One region of the Lysinibacillus louembei genome, then DNA from elsewhere that is predicted to be linked to it. Evidence: a T-box and tRNA genes for the amino acid it is inferred to sense, from the RefSeq annotation. Region 1 holds a T-box; the other holds one or more tRNA genes.

Region 1 (10,204 bases):
TCGTTCGTCCCATAGTGTCACAGGCAGTCCAAACGTTTCCTCTAAGAGAGCTTTATATCGCTCACTCGCCTCACCGCGAGGACCAACAGTATTGTTCATGTTTTTCGGATAGCCAACAACAAACGCTGTTACAGCATATTCCTTTACAAGCTCCTTGATGCGCTCAATTCCAAATTGTTCTTGTGCCTCATCAATTTTCACTGTTTCAATCCCCTGTGCCGTCCAGCCAAGCGCATCGCTAATTGCGACGCCGACCGTTTTCGTGCCGACGTCTAATCCCATAATTCTCATTTTGTCGCCTCGTTATTCTTTCGAATGTAAAATTTCACGAGTTCCTCTAAAATTTCGTCTCGCTCAAGTTTACGGATTAAATTTCGCGCGTCCTGGTGGCGAGGGATGTATGCCGGATCACCAGATAACAAATAACCAACGATTTGATTCGTTGGATTATAGCCCTTTTCCTCTAATGATGCGTATACTGTTAACATCACTTGCTTTACTTCTTGTTCCATTGATTCTTCTGGAAAATTAAATTTCATTGTTTGATCAAACGAACTCAAGACCAGCACCTCGCTTTCAGAAAGTCGGAGATGAAACTTCCTCATCTCCGCTTTTCCTTATTATACTTGATTATTAATATAAGTTAAATGCCTTTTACATAATCATACACAGAATTTAGCGCTTGTTCAAGTTTTGTGCCGTCTTTCGCACCAGCCATCGCCATATCTGGACGACCGCCACCTTTACCGCCACAAGCTTCTGCAACCATTTTAACAATATTTCCAGCATGGTAGCTTCCACCAACTAAATCTTTTGTTACACCTGCGCAAAGCATCACTTTATCACCATCAACAGCACCTAATACGATGACTGCATTGACCATTTTCTCTTTTAAATCATCCATCATTTGACGCAGCTGATTGTTGTCTTTCGCATCAACCTTTGTTGCTAACACTGTCACATCACCAATTTTTTGTGCCGCATCTAAAATTGCACCCGCTTGTGCATTAGCGATTTTTTGTGATAATGATTCGTTTTCGCGCTGCAATTCTTTGTAGTCTGCCTGTAAGCCTGTGATACGTGCTACTAAATCTTTCGGATTTGCTTTAAATTGCGCCGCAGCCTCTATTAAAATTGCTTCCTCTTCCTTCGCAGCTAAATATGCACCTTTACCTGTTACCGCTTCAATACGTCGCGTACCTGCACCAATACCGCCCTCAGATACAATTTTGAAGAAGCCAATTTCAGATGTGCGTGTCACATGAATACCACCACATAGCTCGATTGAATAATTACCTACAGAAACAACACGCACTACATCGCCATACTTCTCACCAAATAGTGCCATTGCGCCCATTGCCTTCGCTTCATCAATCGGCATTTCAGCAATAACAACTTCAATATCTTCCCAAATTTTTTCGTTCACTGCACGTTCAATTTGTGCGAGCTCTTCCTTCGTCACTTGACCAAAATGAGAGAAATCGAAGCGTAAACGATCTGGTCCAACATATGAGCCTGCTTGGTTGACGTGGTCACCTAGAATATCTTTTAATGCACGTTGCATAATATGTGTTGCTGTATGGTTTTTTATAATTAGCTTGCGCTCTTCACGGTCAACTGTTGCTTTTACTGCATCATTTACATGCAATTCGCCTGATTCAATAACCACTGTGTGTAATGGTTGACCATTTGGTGCTTTTTGCACATCTTTCACAAACGCTGTGAAGTTGTCGTTTGAAATATAGCCATGGTCAGCAATTTGACCACCCATTTCCGCATAAAACGGTGTTTCTGCAAGCAATACTAACGCTTCCTGCCCTTCTGAAGCAACCTCAGCCGTTTGCCCCTCGATAACAAGTGCTGTCACCTTTGTTTCAGCCGTTAATGTGTCAAAGCCTACGAAGGTGCTAGGCTCCTTTAAGTTCGCTAACACTTCGCTTTGCACTTGCATTGAATCAACATCTTGACGAGCTGCACGTGCGCGCTCACGTTGCTCCTCCATTGCCACTTCAAAGCCTTCGTGGTCAACTGTCATGCCTACCTCTTCCGCATATTCCTCTGTTAATTCAATTGGGAAACCGTACGTATCATATAGACGGAATGCATCAGCACCTGGAATAAATGTTTCGCCTGCTGCTTTTTGCGCTGCAACAACTTCATTGAAAATCGATAAACCGCCATCCAACGTTTCATGGAAGCGCACTTCTTCATTTTTAATCACACGCTGGATAAACTCTTGTTTCTCTGTTACTTCTGGGTAGAAATCTTGCATAATTGCTCCAACTGTTGGTACTAGCTCAAACATAAACGGCTTTTCAATGCCGATTTGCTTCGCATAGCGTACAGCACGACGTAATAAGCGGCGCAATACATAGCCACGCCCTTCGTTTGATGGTAATGCGCCATCTCCAATCGCAAATGCCACTGTACGAATATGGTCTGCAATCACTTTAAATGGTGTATTAACATCTTCCTGTGAGCCGAAAATTTCTGCTAAATCTACTTCATTTGGACGTTTATAACGACGGTTCGCAAATTCCTCGATTTTTTCAATAATTGGCATAAATAAGTCCGTATCAAAGTTTGTTGGCACATTTTGCACAACTGAAACGATACGCTCTAAGCCCATTCCTGTATCAATATTCTGCTTTGGCAGCGGTGTATACGTATGGTCTGGATTATGGTTAAACTGTGAAAATACAAGGTTCCAAATTTCTAAATAGCGCTCATTTTCACCACCTGGGTACATTTCCTCCTCTGGTGTATTAACACCGTATGCCTCTCCACGGTCATAGAAAATTTCCGAGTTTGGACCAGATGGACCTTCACCGATATCCCAGAAATTGCCCTCTAAACGAATAATACGCTCCTCTGGAATGCCAATTTCATTCAACCAAACATTGTATGCTTCCTCGTCCTCTGGGTGCACTGTAATGGATAGTAGCTCTGGGTCAAAGCCCATCCATTTTTTATCCGTTAAAAACTCCCATGCATAATGAATCGCTTCTTTTTTAAAGTAATCGCCAATAGAGAAGTTGCCTAGCATTTCGAAAAATGTATGATGACGCGCTGTTTTCCCTACATTTTCAATATCATTTGTACGTATTGATTTTTGCGCGTTTGTAATGCGCGGATTTTTTGGAATAATACGGCCATCAAAATATGGCTTTAATGTTGCCACACCTGAGTTAATCCACAATAAAGTAGGGTCATTAATTGGAACAAGTGGTGCAGATGGCTCATGATGATGCCCTTTTTCCTTGAAAAACTCTAAGTACAGTCGTCGAATATCAGTTGCTTTCATAAATAAAATTCCTCCTATGATGTAAAAAATATTGATGGAAATCGTCTAGCTTTACCTTCCCAAAACAAATAAAAAAAGCCTTCATCCCAAAAAGGGACGAAGACATTGTCTCGCGGTACCACCCTAATTTATAAATTGCCTATGACAACTTATATCTCAAGTGCTTGTAACGTAAGCAAACGGCAAGGATTAGTTGCACTCTGGAGTAGCTGTTCAGCATTAATTTATGGAGATTTTTGCAGCCGAGAAATCTCTTTCTAAACATTTATTAAAGCCTACTTGTTCCATCATCGTTTTCATTTATTATGCCTAAATTATATGCAATTGTTTTTAGGCTGTCAATCTTTAAAATCAAATGGCGACACGCCTTCCATGCCAATCAATGGATGAATATACGGAGCGGTTTCCACATTTAAAACAGATGGCATTGATGTTGCACCCTCTCGTTTCATTTCTGTTACTTCAGTTATTTCTTCTTCATCCATCGGGTTTAAGCGTGCTGTTAAGCTTGTGAAGCGCTGCAAATCATCGGTTTTCATTAAGCCTTGTGCAAGTACATCTGGCTCACCGCACAAAATTAAAAAGCTTTTCGCACGTGTAATGCCTGTGTACAGCAAGTTGCGACGTAGCATTTTTGAATAGCCGCGCACAATCGGCATAATTACCGTTTGAAACTCCGAGCCTTGCGATTTATGAATGGAGCAGCAATAGGCTAGCGTTATTTGGTTCAAATCACCACGCTGATACGTCACTTCAATACCGTCATAGGATACAACGAGTAAGTCTTGCTTTTCCACCGTTTCCTTTGCACGAATAATTGCCACAACCTCGCCCATATCGCCATTAAAAACATTGCTGTCAGGCTGATTCACAAGCTGAAGCACTTTATCACCAATGCGATAAACGGTATCACCAAAGGCAAGCTCCTTACGTGTACCATCATTTGGATTGACGAGCTCTTGAATTTGTTTATTTAATGCGTCAATGCCTGCGGGTCCTTTATACATCGGTGCAAGCACTTGAATATCGCGTATCGCCTGCCCTTTCGCTGTCGCACTTTTAACAATTTGTGTCACGACGTTAGCAATTTGCTCTGTCGATGCTTGAATAAAGGAGCGGTCAGCTGTTTTTTGTGTCAATGTAGGCGGCACTGTACCACGCTTAATTTGATGGGCAACCTCAATAATTGTCGAGCCTTCTGCTTGTCTATAAACGTCTGTCAACTCCACTGTTGGCACTTGCTTTGATGCAAGCAAATCCTTCAACACTTGCCCTGGTCCAACAGGTGGCAGCTGGTCTTGATCACCTACGAAAATCACCTGTACATCCTTTGCTAAGCTTTTTAATAGCTGATGCGCGAGCCATGTATCCACCATCGACATTTCATCAATAATAACAAGCCGACCTGTTATTTCACGCTCTGTTTCTTCCTCTTTTTCCTGCCCAGTAAAGCCTAGTAAACGGTGGATCGTCATTGCAGGCAAGCCCGTTGATTCCGCTAATCGCTTCGCTGCACGTCCTGTCGGTGCAGCTAATATAATCGGAAATGGCTCTTCTTTTTTGGCATATGTTTTCGGATCAAGCGACAAACCATGTAGCTCTGCATATACTTCCACAAGCCCTTTGACAACCGTTGTTTTCCCTGTACCAGGGCCACCTGTTAAAATCATCACTGCATTTTGCAGCGCACATTCAATTGCTGCAACTTGGGATGGCGCATACTGCACCTCATAACGCTCCTCTAGCTCTCCAATTGCCTTTAAAATCTCATCCTTTGAAAAATGCGATTGCTTTTTGTTATTCTCGACAAGCTCTAAAATTTTGGACGCAATACCGACCTCACTAAAATAAAGTGAAGGTAAATACATGCGTGTTTCCTCACCACAAATTTTGTTTTCTTCACGCATTTCAATACAGGCCTGTGAAATCGCATCAAACGGGATTTCCACACGTTGGCTTTGCTCTAGCATCGATTTTACTGTCGGTAATACCTGCTCCGCCTCTAAGTAAACATGCCCATCCGACAATGCTGCAACTGTTAAAACATGAAAAATAGCCGCCTTAATTCGATCAGGGTGATTGCCTGTAATACCGAGCTTTGCACCTAAATCATCCGCACGTCCAAAGCCAATCCCTTCTACTTCTTCAATTAAACGATACGGATTTTCCTTTAATAAGGTAACCGTATCTTCACGATATGTTTGGTAAATTTTCATGCCGAGCTGAGGTCCGAAGCCCCATTCATTTAGTTGAATCATGACGCGCTCTAAGCCTAAATTTTGTTCAATCACTTCCATAATCATCTGCTTTTTTTCTTGCGATAATCGCGGAATCACATCAAGGGCATGCGGATCATCCATAATTTTTTTTAACGCATCAACACCAAGCTTTTCCACAATGGTTTCCGCTGTTTTGCGACCAATTCCTGTAAATAAATCGCTCGATAAATAATGAATGACCCCTTGCTCTGTCGCAGGCACTTCCTTTTCAAACGTATCGATTTGAAATTGCACACCATATTTTGGATGTGTCTTCATATTGCCGGTAAATCGATACAGCTCATCCTCTGTCAATGGTGGAAAATAGCCAACAACAATCATTTCCTTCTCTTCATAGGCTAAATTTGTTTCTTGAATTTTCACACGTATAATTGAATACATATTCGTTGCGTTATGAAAAATAGAAACAATTGGGCGCCCTAGTATAAAGCGCTTTTCCATCTCAAATAAATTTAAGTTTTCCAATACTTTGCGCCCCTCCCTTGCTAGTCAATCTTATACCATTATTTTAGCATATTTTATCGTTTCCTCCTATACGAGGTGTGCGTTTGCTTCTCTCAAATGGTATGATAGATATATATTTCTTTGGAAGGACTGTGATTGCGGTGGAATTTCGACCGTGCATTGATTTACACGATGGAAAAGTAAAACAAATTGTTGGCAGCACGCTTGGCTATGCTGACAAAGAAGTCGTTGAAAATTTTGTTTCAGCACATGATGCTGGCTATTTTGCCGGGCTATTCCAGCAAGACCGCTTAACAGGTGGTCATGTCATTATGCTCGGTAACGGCAATGAGGAAGCAGCACTACAAGCCCTGCAAGCATATCCAAATGCACTACAAATTGGCGGTGGTATTAGCGCACAAAATGCAGCAAGTTTTATTGAGGCAGGTGCTTCCCACGTTATTGTTACTTCATTTATTTTCCATGACGGAAAGCTCGACATGGAGCGTTTAAATGCGCTCGTTGCTGCTGTTGGCAAGGAGCATCTTGTCATTGACTTAAGCTGTCGTCAGCGCGATGGCAAGTGGTTTGTCGTGACAGATAAATGGACGAAATTTAGCGATTTTGAAGTAAACGCCACGTCCATTCAAATGATGGAAGGCTATTGTGACGAGCTCTTAATTCATGCGGTCGATGTGGAAGGAAAACGCAGCGGCATGCAGGAAGATTTAGTACGTCAGCTAGCTGAGTGGACAACGCTCCCAACAACCTATGCAGGTGGCGTACGTTCGCTTGATGATTTACAAAAATTCGAAACAATTGCACAAGGCAAGCTACATATTACCATCGGCTCCGCCTTAGATATTTTCGGTGGTGACTTGGCATATACCGATGTTGTACGCTACTGTCAGAAAAAAACAAGGAAGGAAGTTTAGTTACTATGTATATTCGTTATCAAGATTTAATTTTTCCGTTTGTTGAGACAAACCTAGAACGCATCGTGGATGAAGGCTATTTCAAAATCAATTTACGAGACAAGCCACAAGAAATACACGTCCATTTAAATAACGAGTTAATGCTGCTTGAATTTTCAAAATCTTTAAAGGCCACTTGCAGCTATTTGCGCGACTTTAAAAAGGAGCCATATATTATGGTTGCCATTGATTTAGAAGTGTTCGTCGATGAATTTAATAAGCGTTATAAATTGGATGCAGTAGTTAGTCAGCCATAAAAAATAGGCTATAAGGACAGGTGTACCTTCCTTATAGCCTTTATGTTTACTCCATGTCCCCTTCAACCTGTGCTGGTAAATTCTCTATCTCGATATCATCAATATCGCCCATAACCTCTTTATCATAGGCGTCCCAATTTCCTTGCTCCAATGCTATTTCAAGAGCATTGACACCTTCCTCTACACGAAATGGATGTAGGACAGGGTCTCCTGTTATTTTTTCAACAACTTCGCTATCTTCGACACAAACATTTGTATACGGAATTGCACATAAGCGATCATATGGAATCGGCTGTTTACACTTAACGCACACCCCATATGTGCCCTCGTCCATTTGAGCAAGCGCCTTGTCAATTTGTTCAAGCTTGTCATAATTTTGCGTGTGCAGTGTTAAATCCTTGCTACGCTCGAATAGCTCTGTCCCTAAATCGGCAGGATGATTCGATAGCAGTGATAATTCATCGACAGAATCACGCAAACTCACTGGATCCTTAGCAGCAATTGTTTTTGACATATCCTCTTTTTCCATAATGAGCATTTTTCGCAATTTCATTAACTGTTTGTCTGTCAGCATAAAAAACCCGCCCTTTTTCATTAGTATGCTGAAAAAGGACGGATGCTATACGCTAGTTCATGCGCTGTGCGACCATATCATAAATGTATTTCGCTTGATCAAACTCAGGCTGCAATGTGAATGCTTGCTTTAAATGATAAAGTGCATCATCAGTACGCTCTGTTGATACCGCATAAAGCACACCTAAATTATAATGTGCATCTGCGTTGTTCCAATCTTCATCAATAACAAATTGCAGCTCACCTTGCGCCAGTTCAAACATCTCCAACGAGCAAAGCAAAATACCATATGATAGGCGAATTTGTAAATCCGTTGGGGCTAGCTCCGCCGCACGCTGCATATATGGCAATGCCAGCTTATACTGCTCCTCACGTTCAAACGATTTTGCTAGCATATAATAAGCATCTGCGCCTTCAATGCCATGCTCAATCGACTTTTGATAAAGCTTTGCCGCCTCAATATAGCGCTCCGCATTATAATATAAATTCGCTAAGCCATAATAAGCTGTCGCTGATTTTTCATCAACAGTAATCGCTTTTTGGAAAAAACGTTCCGCACGCTCCACGTCATTTAACACAGCTAATAAATTGCCGAAATTGACATAGCCTAATGCATCATTTGGCTCCGCTTCAATCGCCTGTGTAAAAAACTGTGCTGCTTCCTCGTATTTTTTTTCCTGAAAAGCTTGAATGCCTTGTTCATTAAAGGACATGCTCAATCTCCTACCCTACAAATGTTAATTTTTCGCTATTTTTAAATACTTCATCAATTGTACCGCCGCCTAAGCAAACCTCACCATCGTACAAGACAACTGCTTGCCCTGGTGTAATCGCGCGCACAGGCTCTGCAAATTCGATATAGGCTGTGCCATCTTGGCGTAACTCTACCTTTACAGGTGAGTCTTCTTGACGATAGCGGAATTTCGCTGTGCAGTTAAACTGTTGCGGTAGCTCTTTATCAGTTGTGAAACTCATTTTCACCGCAGATAACGCCGTTGAATACAGGGCATCATGATGGAAGCCTTGTCCAACGTATAAGACATTGCGCTGCAAATCCTTCCCTAACACAAACCAAGGCTCACCATCGCCACCGATGCCTAAACCGTGACGTTGCCCTAATGTATAATACATTAAGCCGTCATGCTGTCCCATTACTTGCCCATCAAACGTTTCCATTTTACCAGGCTGTGCAGGTAAGTATTGGCTTAAAAATTCTTTGAAATTGCGCTCGCCGATAAAGCAAATACCTGTAGAGTCTTTCTTTTTCGCTGTTGCAAGACCTGCTTCTTCTGCAATTTTACGCACTTCTGGCTTCGGCAAATGACCAATTGGGAACATGACATGCTTTAATTGCTCCTGTGATAGCTGGTTTAAGAAATACGTTTGATCTTTATTATTATCAACACCACGCAGCATCACCGTTTCTCCTTCACGCTGCTCTACGCGTGCATAATGACCTGTTGCTAAATAATCTGCCCCTAAGTTCATCGCATGCTCTAAAAATGCTTTAAACTTAATTTCTTTATTACACATCACATCTGGATTTGGTGTACGTCCCGCTTTATATTCTTCAAGAAAGTACGTAAACACTTTATCCCAATACTGCTTTTCAAAATTCACTGCGTAATACGGAATACCAATTTGGTTACATACAGCAATGACATCTTCATAATCCTCTGTCGCTGTACATACGCCGTTTTCATCCGTATCATCCCAGTTTTTCATAAAGATGCCGATAACATCGTAGCCTTGTTGCTTTAATAAATAAGCGGCAACAGAGGAGTCGACACCTCCTGACATACCGACTACTACACGTATTTCGGATGGTTTTCTTGTTTCTATCATCATAATCACCTTTTCAATCCTGTCGCGTAAAAGGCGCGAAGCATTAGTTTTTTGTTAAACGTTTGACAATATCCGCTGTACGTTTGCCAGCCTCTCGAACAAGCTCCTCCGTTAAACCATGCCCAAAGCTAAAGCGAATGGAGCTGCGCAACACCGTAGAATCTTTGCCGAACATCGCCACTAAGACGTGTGATGGGTCAATAGAGCCTGCTGTACAAGCAGAGCCGCTCGATACAAAGACACCTGCCATATCCAAATTCACTAAAAACGATTCGACATCTGTCCCTGGCAATGTCACATTGAAAATATGTGGTAGCATATTTTCAGCATCACCATTCACTGTAAATTCAATATTCGCCGCCGTAAATTGTTCAACGAGTATCGCTTTATATTGTTCATAGGCTTGACGTGTTTGCTGCTGTGTTTCAGCGACAAGCTGTACTGCCTTCGCAAAGCCAACAGCCGCTGGGATGTTTTCCGTTCCAGCACGACGCTTTTTCTCCTGCGAGCCGCCATACAGTAGGCTGT
Region 2 (10,204 bases), 1.2 Mb from region 1:
ATCGGCAAATTGAATTACCTCATCTTTTTGATAATGATGTCCAAGAATAAAGAGCTTTTTCCCTAAGTCTTTTTTGAGCTTTGTGATACGTGTTTCCATTTCCTCTTGTGATAATGTTCGGTAATGCTCTGGTAGTAATGATGTTTGTTGTAGTAAGCTAGCGATTGACAAATCCATTTTCTCCTTTCAAATGAACGAGTGCACTAATATCGAAAGCTTTTACTGAATGTGTAAGTGCACCGAGAGAGATCCACTGTACACCCGATTGTGCATAAGCTTTCAAATTTTCAAGTGTAATGCCTCCTGATGCTTCCGTCGCAATATGACGAGGAATAGAAGGGAGCCATTGTTGTATTTCAGCAGGTGTACGGTTATCAAACATAATAATATCTGCCCCAGCAGCAACTGCTTCATCCAGCTGTGTTTTTGTTTCAATTTCTACTTCAATTTTGACAGTGTGTCCAATTTTTGTGCGAGCACTTTGAACAGCTTTCGTTATACTTCCAGCAAAAGCAATATGATTATCTTTCAGCATAATGGCATCATAAAGCCCATTACGGTGGTTATAGCCGCCACCAATACGAACGGCGTATTTATCGAGCATGCGTAAACCAGGAATTGTTTTACGTGTGTCAAGTATTTTAGCATCTGTCCCAACGGTCTCATTGACGGCACGTTGTGTAACTGTCGCAATAGCTGACATTCGTTGAATTAAATTTAAAATGACGCGTTCACCCATTAATAGCTTTTGCAGGGAACCTTGAATATGCGCGATTAAATCGCCGTTTTTAACAGCTTCTCCATCTCGTTTATGTAAAGTAATGACGATAGAAGCGTCAAGTAAACGAAAGCCCTGCTCAATAATCGGTCCACCGCAAAAAATGCCATCTTCTTTTGCATAAAAGGAAAATGCTCCTTGTTGCGTAGGTGAAAAAATAAGTTCGCTTGATAAATCGCCATCTCCTATATCCTCATTGAAAAATTGCTTCAGCATTTCCTCTAGCTTGATTATGTTCATATAAAGAATTCCTCACTTCCATTTGACCTTGTGAAAAAACAATCCAGCGCTTTGTCCATTTTGTATCTGTAAAAGGATAATCGGTGCGAATATGCGCCCCTCGTGTTTCTGTGCGAGTTAGCGCCGCTTTCGCCATTAATATAGCTACAATATGCATCATAGAAAGCTCGATTTGTTCACATGGTAAGCTGTCACGATTCGCAGAAAGTAGCGTTTGTAAAGACGGCATTTGTTGTAAAAACTCTTGCAACGAGGAATGGTTTCTCACGATTCCTAGTGCTTTCATCATCTTTTGTTGAAGCTGCTCTTTTGTAAATAAATGCGGCATGACTATATCGCTGTTGCTTTGTTCAATCATAAAGTTTTGTTGATGTAGGCCTTTTTGGATAATTGTTTGTGCCATACGCTGTCCAAAAGTAATTGCCTCTAATAACGAGTTGCTTGCAAGTCGATTTGCACCATGAACCCCTGTACAAGCGACTTCTCCTACCGCATATAAAGAAGGGATAGATGTTTGCCCTGAACTATCTGCGACAATGCCACCCATTAAAAAATGGCTGCCTGGTGCAACAGGGATTAAGCCATCTTGTAAAGATATCCCATTGTCAGCACATAGCTTTGTAATAGACGGGAACTTTTCCTCAAATTTCTCAATCATCGAAATATCTAAAAAAGTTTCTTCTCCAGCAAGCCGCTTTACAAATAATGTGTGTGCTGTGATATGGCGAGGTGCCAAATCAAGTCCTTTCATAGTCGGCTGTCTTGCCGCATCAACAAAAATTGCTCCTGCTCCACGTACAGCCTCGGAAATAAGCCCCTTTGCTTCACCATTGCACCATAATAAAGTAGGGTGAAATTGCATAAATTCCATATCGCTAATAGCTGCGCCTGCCATATAGGCAAGTGCAATGCCATCACCAGTGTTTGTAGAAAAATTAGAGGTACAGTTATAAAGGGCTCCCGCACCACCCGAAGCGATAACGATATGATGAGCAAGGTAGCATTTTGTACCTTGCTTGCCTCGTGTTAATGCACCAATGCAGTCCCCATTTTTATTGAATAATAGTTCATACACCATTTCATAATCATTGATTGTCACAGTAACCGGCAGTCGTTCTAGTAAATAATGAATAAAATACTTACCTGTCTGATCTCCGCCAGCGTGTAAAATACGGTGATGGCTATGTGCACCTTCTAAACCGAGGATAGGCTCACCATTTGCATAGCGGTCAACAGGAAGCCCTTGCTGTAAAAGTGTGTCAATGAGCTGTGCGCCATCTTTTATTAATGTTTCAACATTCGATGTGTGATGATATTCACCAGCGAGCATTGTGTCGTGAATATGATAATTAATATCGTCTATTTGTGTTGTAACAGCCGCAATGCCTCCCTGTGCCCTATAGGAGCTACTTGTTACTACAGAAGACTTTGTGACAAGCTGTACATGAAAATGTTGCCCTAATATGCGAGCAGCTTGAAGTGCAGCAATGCCACTGCCGATTATAAGAACATCTGTTTTGCACATAATAATACCTTCCTTACAGTTGTCTTGACACATATCTTTACATAAAATAAAAGAGAAAACAAGACTGAAAATTAGAAAGGGAGAAAAAGATGATTTATTTAGATTACGCAGCAACAACACCAATGACAGAAAAGGCAATTGCCGCATATTGTGAGGTGGCGAAAAGATATTACGGCAACAGCTCAAGCTTGCATGATGCAGGGGGGCAAGCCCAATATTTCGTTGAACAAGCAAGAAATGTGATTGCACAAGCACTTGATAGAAATAAAGATGGGATTATTTTTACCGGCAGCGGAACGGAAGGCAATATATTGGCTATTTTGTCATTAGCCCTTGCCTCAAAGAAGGGCAAGCATATTATTTCATCACAAGCCGAGCATACATCTGTTCATGCGGCATTAAATACATTAGAAAAAATGGGCTATCAAATTACAAAGCTAGCTTTACAGCAAGATGGTTGTATTGATATCAAACAGTTACGTGCTGCTATTTGTGAGGAAACTGCTGTTATCACAATTCAGCATGTCAACTCGGAAATAGGTGCGATTCAGCCAATTGAAGAAATCGCACGCATTGCAGAAGAAAATAACGTATTCATCCATGTGGATTGTGTCCAATCATTTTGCAAATTGCCGTTACAAGCCCAAGTAGATGCGATTACTGTATCGGCACATAAAATTGGGGGACCTAAAGGCTGTGGAGCTGTTTATATTAACCCGAAGTTACAAGTACCATCATTAGTGCCAGGTGTTACGCATGAAAAAGGATTGCGTGGAGGCACATTAGATACACCTGCAATTGTGGCTTTTGCTACAGCAGTAGAGGAATATCATTACAAAAGAAGTCATTATGAAACCTTGCGTCAATACTTAAAAGAGACTTTACCAAAAAGCTGTAAATTAATTGAAACAAAAAATCAATTGCCCAATATTTGTGGTGTCATAATGGACAAGGTTGAAGGGCAATATGTGTTATTGAAGCTTAATGAAGCGGGGATTGGCATATCCACAGGGAGCGCCTGCGATATTCATAGTGATTCAGGCACGAAAGCTATTTTATCTATGGGTTACTCGGTGGCAGCTGCGCGTCAATTTTTTAGAATTTCTTTTGGAGAAGACACATCTATTGAAGATTTACAAAAGTTGAGTCAAACGCTTTTGGCAATTGAGTGAATCTTTAATTTTTGCATTTTGTGCCGAATAATAAAATAGGAGCTTTCTACAGAAAGGAGGAGAAATCGGTGCACATCAAAGGGTCGCAAACTGTAAACTTTGCTATGGATAATGCTGTAATAACAAAAGAAGAGGAGCTGTTAAAGAAAAAGCAGGAATTGGAGCGCGAATTAAAAAAGCAACAAAAGATGACAGAGCAACTTAAAAGGGAAGCTGAGGCTGCCAAAAAGCGAATGGAAGCAGAGCAAGAAGCATTAAAAATTCAATTAACTTGCTTAAAGATTGCAGGGCGTATTATGGTTGGAGATAAAGTACCTGGAAAAGACCATCAATATTTGGTGAAGCATGACCCGTCGCTTTATGGGAAAGCTTTATTGATGAAAATTACAAAAGAGAATCCCAAGGAACATAAGCAATTATCAGGGGAGGAAGAGAATAATGCGCGGTCATCTCATCATGCAAGTTCTGAGCTTCAAAATGAAACGGCAGTGGATATTAAAATATAAGTGTTAGTAAGATAAAAATAAGCTATTTTCTTTTAGAAAAGCACTTGCTATAATGAGCAACAGAGCATTGTATTTTAGCAATTTTAAAAAATAATATTTTTTTTTAAAAAAGTATTGCATAATGTGAAATAACGTTATATACTAATTCTTGTCTTGAAGAACGGGTAACGTTTTGAGAGAGAAAAGAGTCTAGTAATGATGGCAAAGAGTCACACCCGTTCCCATACCGAACACGGAAGTTAAGCTCTTTAGCGCCGATGGTAGTTGGGGGTTTCCCCCTGTGAGAGTAGGACGTTGCTAGGCTTTACATACGGAGGATTAGCTCAGCTGGGAGAGCACCTGCCTTACAAGCAGGGGGTCGGCGGTTCGAACCCGTCATCCTCCACCAATCAAAATGCCGGTGTAGCTCAGTTGGTAGAGCAACTGACTTGTAATCAGTAGGTCGTGGGTTCGACTCCTATCGCCGGCACCATTTTGAGCCATTAGCTCAGTCGGTAGAGCATCTGACTTTTAATCAGAGGGTCGAAGGTTCGAGTCCTTCATGGCTCACCATTTAAGACCTAAATAAAAGCGGGTGTGGCGGAATTGGCAGACGCACTAGACTTAGGATCTAGCGCCGTAAGGCGTGGGGGTTCGACTCCCTTCACCCGCACCAAATAATTTCATAAACTGTCAGAATAAAAATTCTTTAGCACATGCGGAAGTAGTTCAGTGGTAGAACACCACCTTGCCAAGGTGGGGGTCGCGAGTTCGAACCTCGTCTTCCGCTCCAACATGTGCCGGGGTGGCGGAACTGGCAGACGCACAGGACTTAAAATCCTGCGGTAGGTGACTACCGTGCCGGTTCGATTCCGGCCCTCGGCACCATTTTAAAAAGCGCCCGTAGCTCAATTGGATAGAGCGTCTGACTACGGATCAGAAGGTTATGGGTTCGACTCCTGTCGGGCGCGCCATTAGTTATACGGGAAGTAGCTCAGCTTGGTAGAGCACTTGGTTTGGGACCAAGGGGTCGCAGGTTCGAATCCTGTCTTCCCGACCATGTAACACCAACTGAAAGAAACTTATGGGGCCTTAGCTCAGCTGGGAGAGCGCCTGCCTTGCACGCAGGAGGTCAGCGGTTCGATCCCGCTAGGCTCCACCAACCATAAGTAAAGATCCTGGCGGCGTAGCTCAGCTGGCTAGAGCGTACGGTTCATACCCGTAAGGTCGGGGGTTCGATCCCCTCCGCCGCCATCTTAAAGGACCTTTAGCTCAGTTGGTTAGAGCAGACGGCTCATAACCGTCCGGTCACAGGTTCGAGTCCTGTAAGGTCCACCATTTTTCACTTTTATAACGGAGGAATACCCAAGTCCGGCTGAAGGGATCGGTCTTGAAAACCGACAGGCGGGTTACACCGCGCGGGGGTTCGAATCCCTCTTCCTCCGCCATCTTTTCCAAGAAAAAATGGTGAACAACATAATAATTATCGCGGGGTGGAGCAGTTCGGTAGCTCGTCGGGCTCATAACCCGAAGGTCACAGGTTCAAATCCTGTCCCCGCAACCAAAAGGTCCCGTGGTGTAGCGGTTAACATGCCTGCCTGTCACGCAGGAGATCGCCGGTTCGATCCCGGTCGGGACCGCCATTTTAAAAAAACATGGGTCAGTAGCTCAGTTGGTAGAGCATTAGATTGAAGCTCTAAGTGTCGGCGGTTCGATTCCGTCCTGACCCACCATGTATGTGCGGGTGTAGTTTAATGGTAAAACCTCAGCCTTCCAAGCTGATGTCGTCGGTTCGATTCCGATCACCCGCTCCAATAAGGGCCTATAGCTCAGCTGGTTAGAGCGCACGCCTGATAAGCGTGAGGTCGATGGTTCGAGTCCATTTAGGCCCACCAAAAGATTATTCCGAAGTAGCTCAGTGGTAGAGCAACCGGCTGTTAACCGGTTGGTCGCAGGTTCGAGCCCTGCCTTCGGAGCCATATGGGGAAGTACTCAAGAGGCCGAAGAGGCGCCCCTGCTAAGGGCGTAGGTCGGGTGACCGGCGCGAGGGTTCAAATCCCTCCTTCTCCGCCAGCAAAGCTGGCCCGTTGGTCAAGTGGTTAAGACACCGCCCTTTCACGGCGGTAACACGGGTTCGAATCCCGTACGGGTCATTCAAAAAGCAGTGCATGTCTTCGAGACGTGTACTGCTTTTTTATTGTGTAGAAAGAAGAGAAATGACCAAAACAAAAATGGGCGAATGTAGACTGTTTGCGGGCGAATTGACTGTGGAATCGGGCGAATTTTCTAGCTAATTGGGCGAATGAGGGGCGATTGTAACAATTTGCTCAGGAATCTCGTAATAAGTAGTTCTGCCTTGCTTGATTATAGGTAAATATTTTAACAAACGCTTTGCTGCATATCTCGAGGAAATCTCACAAAGTGTACGAAACTTCTGATTTGTAATTTTCGAATCTACTAATAAGCGAAAATCAGCTAATGCTTGAAAATGAGCAAATTTATCTTGATGGTGACAGTTTGAGCAAATGAATCGATCTTGCACAAAATGCATTTTAGAACTACATTTTTCACAAAATACACCTTTTTTTAAATCTGCTAATGTGAACGAAAATGATTTTATTACAGGGGCTTGCCTTGCTAGAAGTTGTTCATAAAAAGTGTTGATTTGGAGGACGGGCTTAGTATATTGCTTTAGGCTACTCTCAATAAAGCTATGAAGGTAATCTGCATGAAAGATGGGGATATGTGTATTTCGTCGGCTACCGATAATTGCGCGGCGGTTTGCAATGACTACTGCACCAACAATAGGAATATGGGGAAAAAGAGAAGACAGAAAACGGATATGACGTGTTAGTTGGGCAACAGGGTTTGGAAAGCGTTCGATAACGCCATCAGCACGAGTTCGTAGCAATTGTGATGCCTCAACATCAAAATTTAATTGCCCTGCTATGTTTTTCACCTCCAAACAAAGAATGAAAGATGAAAAAATAATGAGAAAATCCATTTCATGTTTATGTGCTGCAAAATCAATTAAACAAAAATTACGCAAAATCTGATGAGGCATAGCCAGCTCTTGCAAAAAATAAAAAACCTCATTCTCACCTGCAATACCAGCAGCAGCTAAGGCATGCTGTTCTATAAAATAATGATAGTCAGGACATTGACTAGCAACCCTCCTCATAATAGCTTCAAGTTGCTTGTACTTCAAACTATTTTCACCTCCTTTATTTTATAATAATAGGAAAGTCTGTAAATCGGAATATTTTTATAGAGAAAGGTTAAAAGTACTATTACCATGTTTCATCTAATTTCTCTGCATAAAATTGAATAGCTCTTTTGTATTTTTGAATGTTAATATCCATAGAGCTGTTAGCAATACAGTTTAACAATAGCTCCATTGCGTTTGAATGCTCATTCAAGTTGTATAATGTCATCGCATAAAACACTTGAAGTGCTTGATTTTCTGGGAATAATGCAATTGCTTTACTTAGCGTTTCTTGTGATTGTTGATATTTGCCAAGCGTTCTAAATGTGCTGCCAAGTCCTAAATAGGCATTTGCCATGTCTTCGGCATTTAATTCGCCTTGAATAGCCTTTTCATAGTATGGAACAGCCTGTGTCTCCTCACCAAGAACGTCAAAGCTCCAAGCGCATTGATATTGTAAATAAGCATCATCAGGGTGCTGTGCCGCTAGCTGCACGAACAATTTATTTGATTCGGTAAGCTTGTTGTCTTTGCGAAGTTGTAGAGCGATTTGTAGTTGATTCATTATTTTCTCCTCCTGTTAAAAATAATTATACAAAACTGTTGACCTTGACGCTACGTCAACATTTATAGTAAGCATAGAGGTGATGAACAGATGAAAATTAATGAACTGGCAAAGCTATCGGGTGTAAGCACACGTACGTTGCGCTATTACGATGAAATTGGGCTGCTGTCTCCTGCGATGAAAAATGATGCCGGCTATCGAATTTATTCGCAGAAGGAGATTGACTTATTGCAGCAAATTTTGTTTTATCGGGCACTAGATATGAAGTTGGAGCAAATTAAAGACATCATTCATGCACCGAATTTTAATGTGATGGATGCATTAGAATGTCATCGTCAGCAATTGCTAGAGAAAAACGCAATGATTCAGCAATTGCTACAAACGGTGGATCAAACAATTGAAGCATTACAGGAGGGAAAAAATATGTCAAACGAAGAAAAATTCAAAGGCTTTAAAGAAAAAATGCTACAGCAAAATGAAGAGAAATTTGGCGAGGAAATTCGTCAACGCTACGGCAACGAAACGGTTGAGGCTTCCAATAAGAAGTGGTTGAATATGACGGAGCAGCAATTTGAAGAAATGGGGCAGCTAGAGCAAAGCCTATTTGAGCGCTTACGTGAGGCAATGGCAGATGGAAACCCAGCATCTGAATTAGGTCAGGAGGTTGCTGAATTGCACAAGCGTTGGTTAATGTTTTCTTGGAAGGATTACTCGAAGGAAGCACACGCAGGGTTAGCAGCAATGTATGTGGCAGATGAGCGTTTTACGGCATACTATGATGAGCGCGTGACAGCTGGCGCTTCACAGTATTTACATGATTGTATCGTAGCCTATGCGACGAAATAATGCTGTTGAATTGTGTGGAAATTGTGTGTGTGCCTGGCACCTAAAATGTTTTAACTTGCCTTTTTTAAAAAGGCAAGTTAAAATAATGATAAGTTAATAATTGGTATGAGCGATTGAGAGACCGTTAAGAACATATATGCATTAAGTATATATGCTTTTAATAGTCTCTTTTTTCGTATATGAAGGAGGAAAACGCAATGAGTTCAGCTTCAGCATTACAACGTCAACAAATTATTGAAGAATTGCAAGGTCAGGAATATGATGTATTAGTTATTGGTGGTGGGATTACAGGCTGTGGTGTTGCTTTAGATGCAAGTGCACGTGGCTTGTCTGTTGCTTTAGTAGAAATGCAGGATTTTGCGGCAGGGACTTCAAGTCGTTCAACAAAATTGGTGCATGGAGGGTTGCGTTATTTAAAGCAGTTTGAAGTGAAAGAGGTTGCCGAATTAGGGAAGGAGCGCGCAATTGTTTATGAAAATGGCCCACATGTAACAACGCCTGTTTGGATGCTATTGCCGTTTCATAAAGGCGGGACATTTGGTAAATTTTCAACGAATGTTGGCTTACGCGTCTATGATTTTTTAGCTGGTGTGAAGCGTTCTGAACGCCGTTCTATGTTAAATGCGATTCAAACTAGAAGCAAGGAACCATTAGTAAAAACGCAAGGGCTGCTTGGTGGCGGCGTTTATGTAGAATATCGGACAGATGATGCTCGCCTAACGATTGAAGTTGCAAAAGCAGCAATTGCTAAAGGCGCAACTTTATTAAATTATACAAAGGCACAGCAATTTATTTATGATGACAATCAAAAAATAAATGGCATTGTTGCACAGGATGTAATTGGTGATGAAAGCTTTACGATCCGTGCTAAAACGGTTATTAATGCAGCAGGCCCTTGGGTTGATGAAGTGCGAAAAATAGAGGGGGCACAGCAAGGCAAGCATTTAATTTTGTCTAAAGGTGTGCATATTGTTTTTGACGAATCAAAATTCCCGCTGCGTCAGGCGGTGTATTTTGACACGCCAGATGGTCGTATGGTATTTGCAATTCCACGAGATGGCAAAACATATGTAGGTACGACGGACACATTTTATAAAGGTGATCCACGTAGCATGGATATTGAGCAAAGTGACCGCGATTATTTAATGGAGGCTATTCATTATATGTTTCCGAAAGTGCAAGTGACAGATGCTGATATTGAATCAAGCTGGGCTGGTGTGCGTCCACTAATTCACGAGGATGGTAAAAACCCATCGGAAATTTCGCGCAAAGATGAAGTGTGGACATCGGCATCAGGGCTTGTAACAATAGCTGGGGGGAAGTTAACAGGCTATCGCAAAATGGCAGAAACGGTGCTTGATATGGTTGTCAAAGAGCTAGCGCCAAAA

Evidence for each region. A T-box is a leader RNA that pairs with one kind of tRNA and senses whether it is charged. The one in region 1 lies ahead of alaS (alanine--tRNA ligase), so its partner is inferred to be a tRNA-Ala.
Region 2: it has a tRNA-Ala gene. The T-box ahead of alaS (alanine--tRNA ligase) is inferred to sense a tRNA for this amino acid. The anticodon was not compared.

What each region holds. Positions count from the first base shown of each region.
Region 1 covers NZ_CP137624.1:3,470,570-3,480,773, forward strand. The annotation lists gene ruvX (Holliday junction resolvase RuvX) at 1-291, opposite strand, end outside; gene R6U77_RS17355 (IreB family regulatory phosphoprotein) at 288-560, opposite strand; gene alaS (alanine--tRNA ligase) at 644-3,304, opposite strand; T-box leader at 3,394-3,604, opposite strand; gene recD2 (SF1B family DNA helicase RecD2) at 3,643-6,024, opposite strand; gene hisA (phosphoribosylformimino-5-aminoimidazole carboxamide ribotide isomerase) at 6,189-6,962, shown strand; gene R6U77_RS17375 (hypothetical protein) at 6,968-7,258, shown strand; gene R6U77_RS17380 (TraR/DksA C4-type zinc finger protein) at 7,305-7,832, opposite strand; gene R6U77_RS17385 (tetratricopeptide repeat protein) at 7,885-8,544, opposite strand; gene mnmA (tRNA 2-thiouridine(34) synthase MnmA) at 8,555-9,676, opposite strand; gene R6U77_RS17395 (cysteine desulfurase family protein) at 9,720-10,204, opposite strand, start outside.
Region 2 covers NZ_CP137624.1:2,268,240-2,278,443, forward strand. The annotation lists gene nadA (quinolinate synthase NadA) at 1-171, opposite strand, end outside; gene nadC (carboxylating nicotinate-nucleotide diphosphorylase) at 158-1,018, opposite strand; gene nadB (L-aspartate oxidase) at 972-2,543, opposite strand; gene R6U77_RS11295 (cysteine desulfurase family protein) at 2,633-3,715, shown strand; gene R6U77_RS11300 (hypothetical protein) at 3,784-4,221, shown strand; rRNA gene rrf (5S ribosomal RNA) at 4,410-4,524, shown strand; tRNA gene R6U77_RS11310 (tRNA-Val) at 4,534-4,609, shown strand; tRNA gene R6U77_RS11315 (tRNA-Thr) at 4,618-4,693, shown strand; tRNA gene R6U77_RS11320 (tRNA-Lys) at 4,698-4,773, shown strand; tRNA gene R6U77_RS11325 (tRNA-Leu) at 4,792-4,876, shown strand; tRNA gene R6U77_RS11330 (tRNA-Gly) at 4,919-4,993, shown strand; tRNA gene R6U77_RS11335 (tRNA-Leu) at 5,000-5,088, shown strand; tRNA gene R6U77_RS11340 (tRNA-Arg) at 5,098-5,174, shown strand; tRNA gene R6U77_RS11345 (tRNA-Pro) at 5,184-5,260, shown strand; tRNA gene R6U77_RS11350 (tRNA-Ala) at 5,287-5,362, shown strand; tRNA gene R6U77_RS11355 (tRNA-Met) at 5,381-5,454, shown strand; tRNA gene R6U77_RS11360 (tRNA-Ile) at 5,462-5,538, shown strand; tRNA gene R6U77_RS11365 (tRNA-Ser) at 5,556-5,648, shown strand; tRNA gene R6U77_RS11370 (tRNA-Met) at 5,688-5,764, shown strand; tRNA gene R6U77_RS11375 (tRNA-Asp) at 5,768-5,843, shown strand; tRNA gene R6U77_RS11380 (tRNA-Phe) at 5,858-5,933, shown strand; tRNA gene R6U77_RS11385 (tRNA-Gly) at 5,941-6,014, shown strand; tRNA gene R6U77_RS11390 (tRNA-Ile) at 6,019-6,095, shown strand; tRNA gene R6U77_RS11395 (tRNA-Asn) at 6,105-6,179, shown strand; tRNA gene R6U77_RS11400 (tRNA-Ser) at 6,183-6,273, shown strand; tRNA gene R6U77_RS11405 (tRNA-Glu) at 6,282-6,353, shown strand; gene R6U77_RS11410 (nuclease-related domain-containing protein) at 6,491-7,408, opposite strand; gene R6U77_RS11415 (tetratricopeptide repeat protein) at 7,491-7,970, opposite strand; gene R6U77_RS11420 (MerR family transcriptional regulator) at 8,061-8,816, shown strand; gene R6U77_RS11425 (glycerol-3-phosphate dehydrogenase/oxidase) at 9,014-10,204, shown strand, end outside.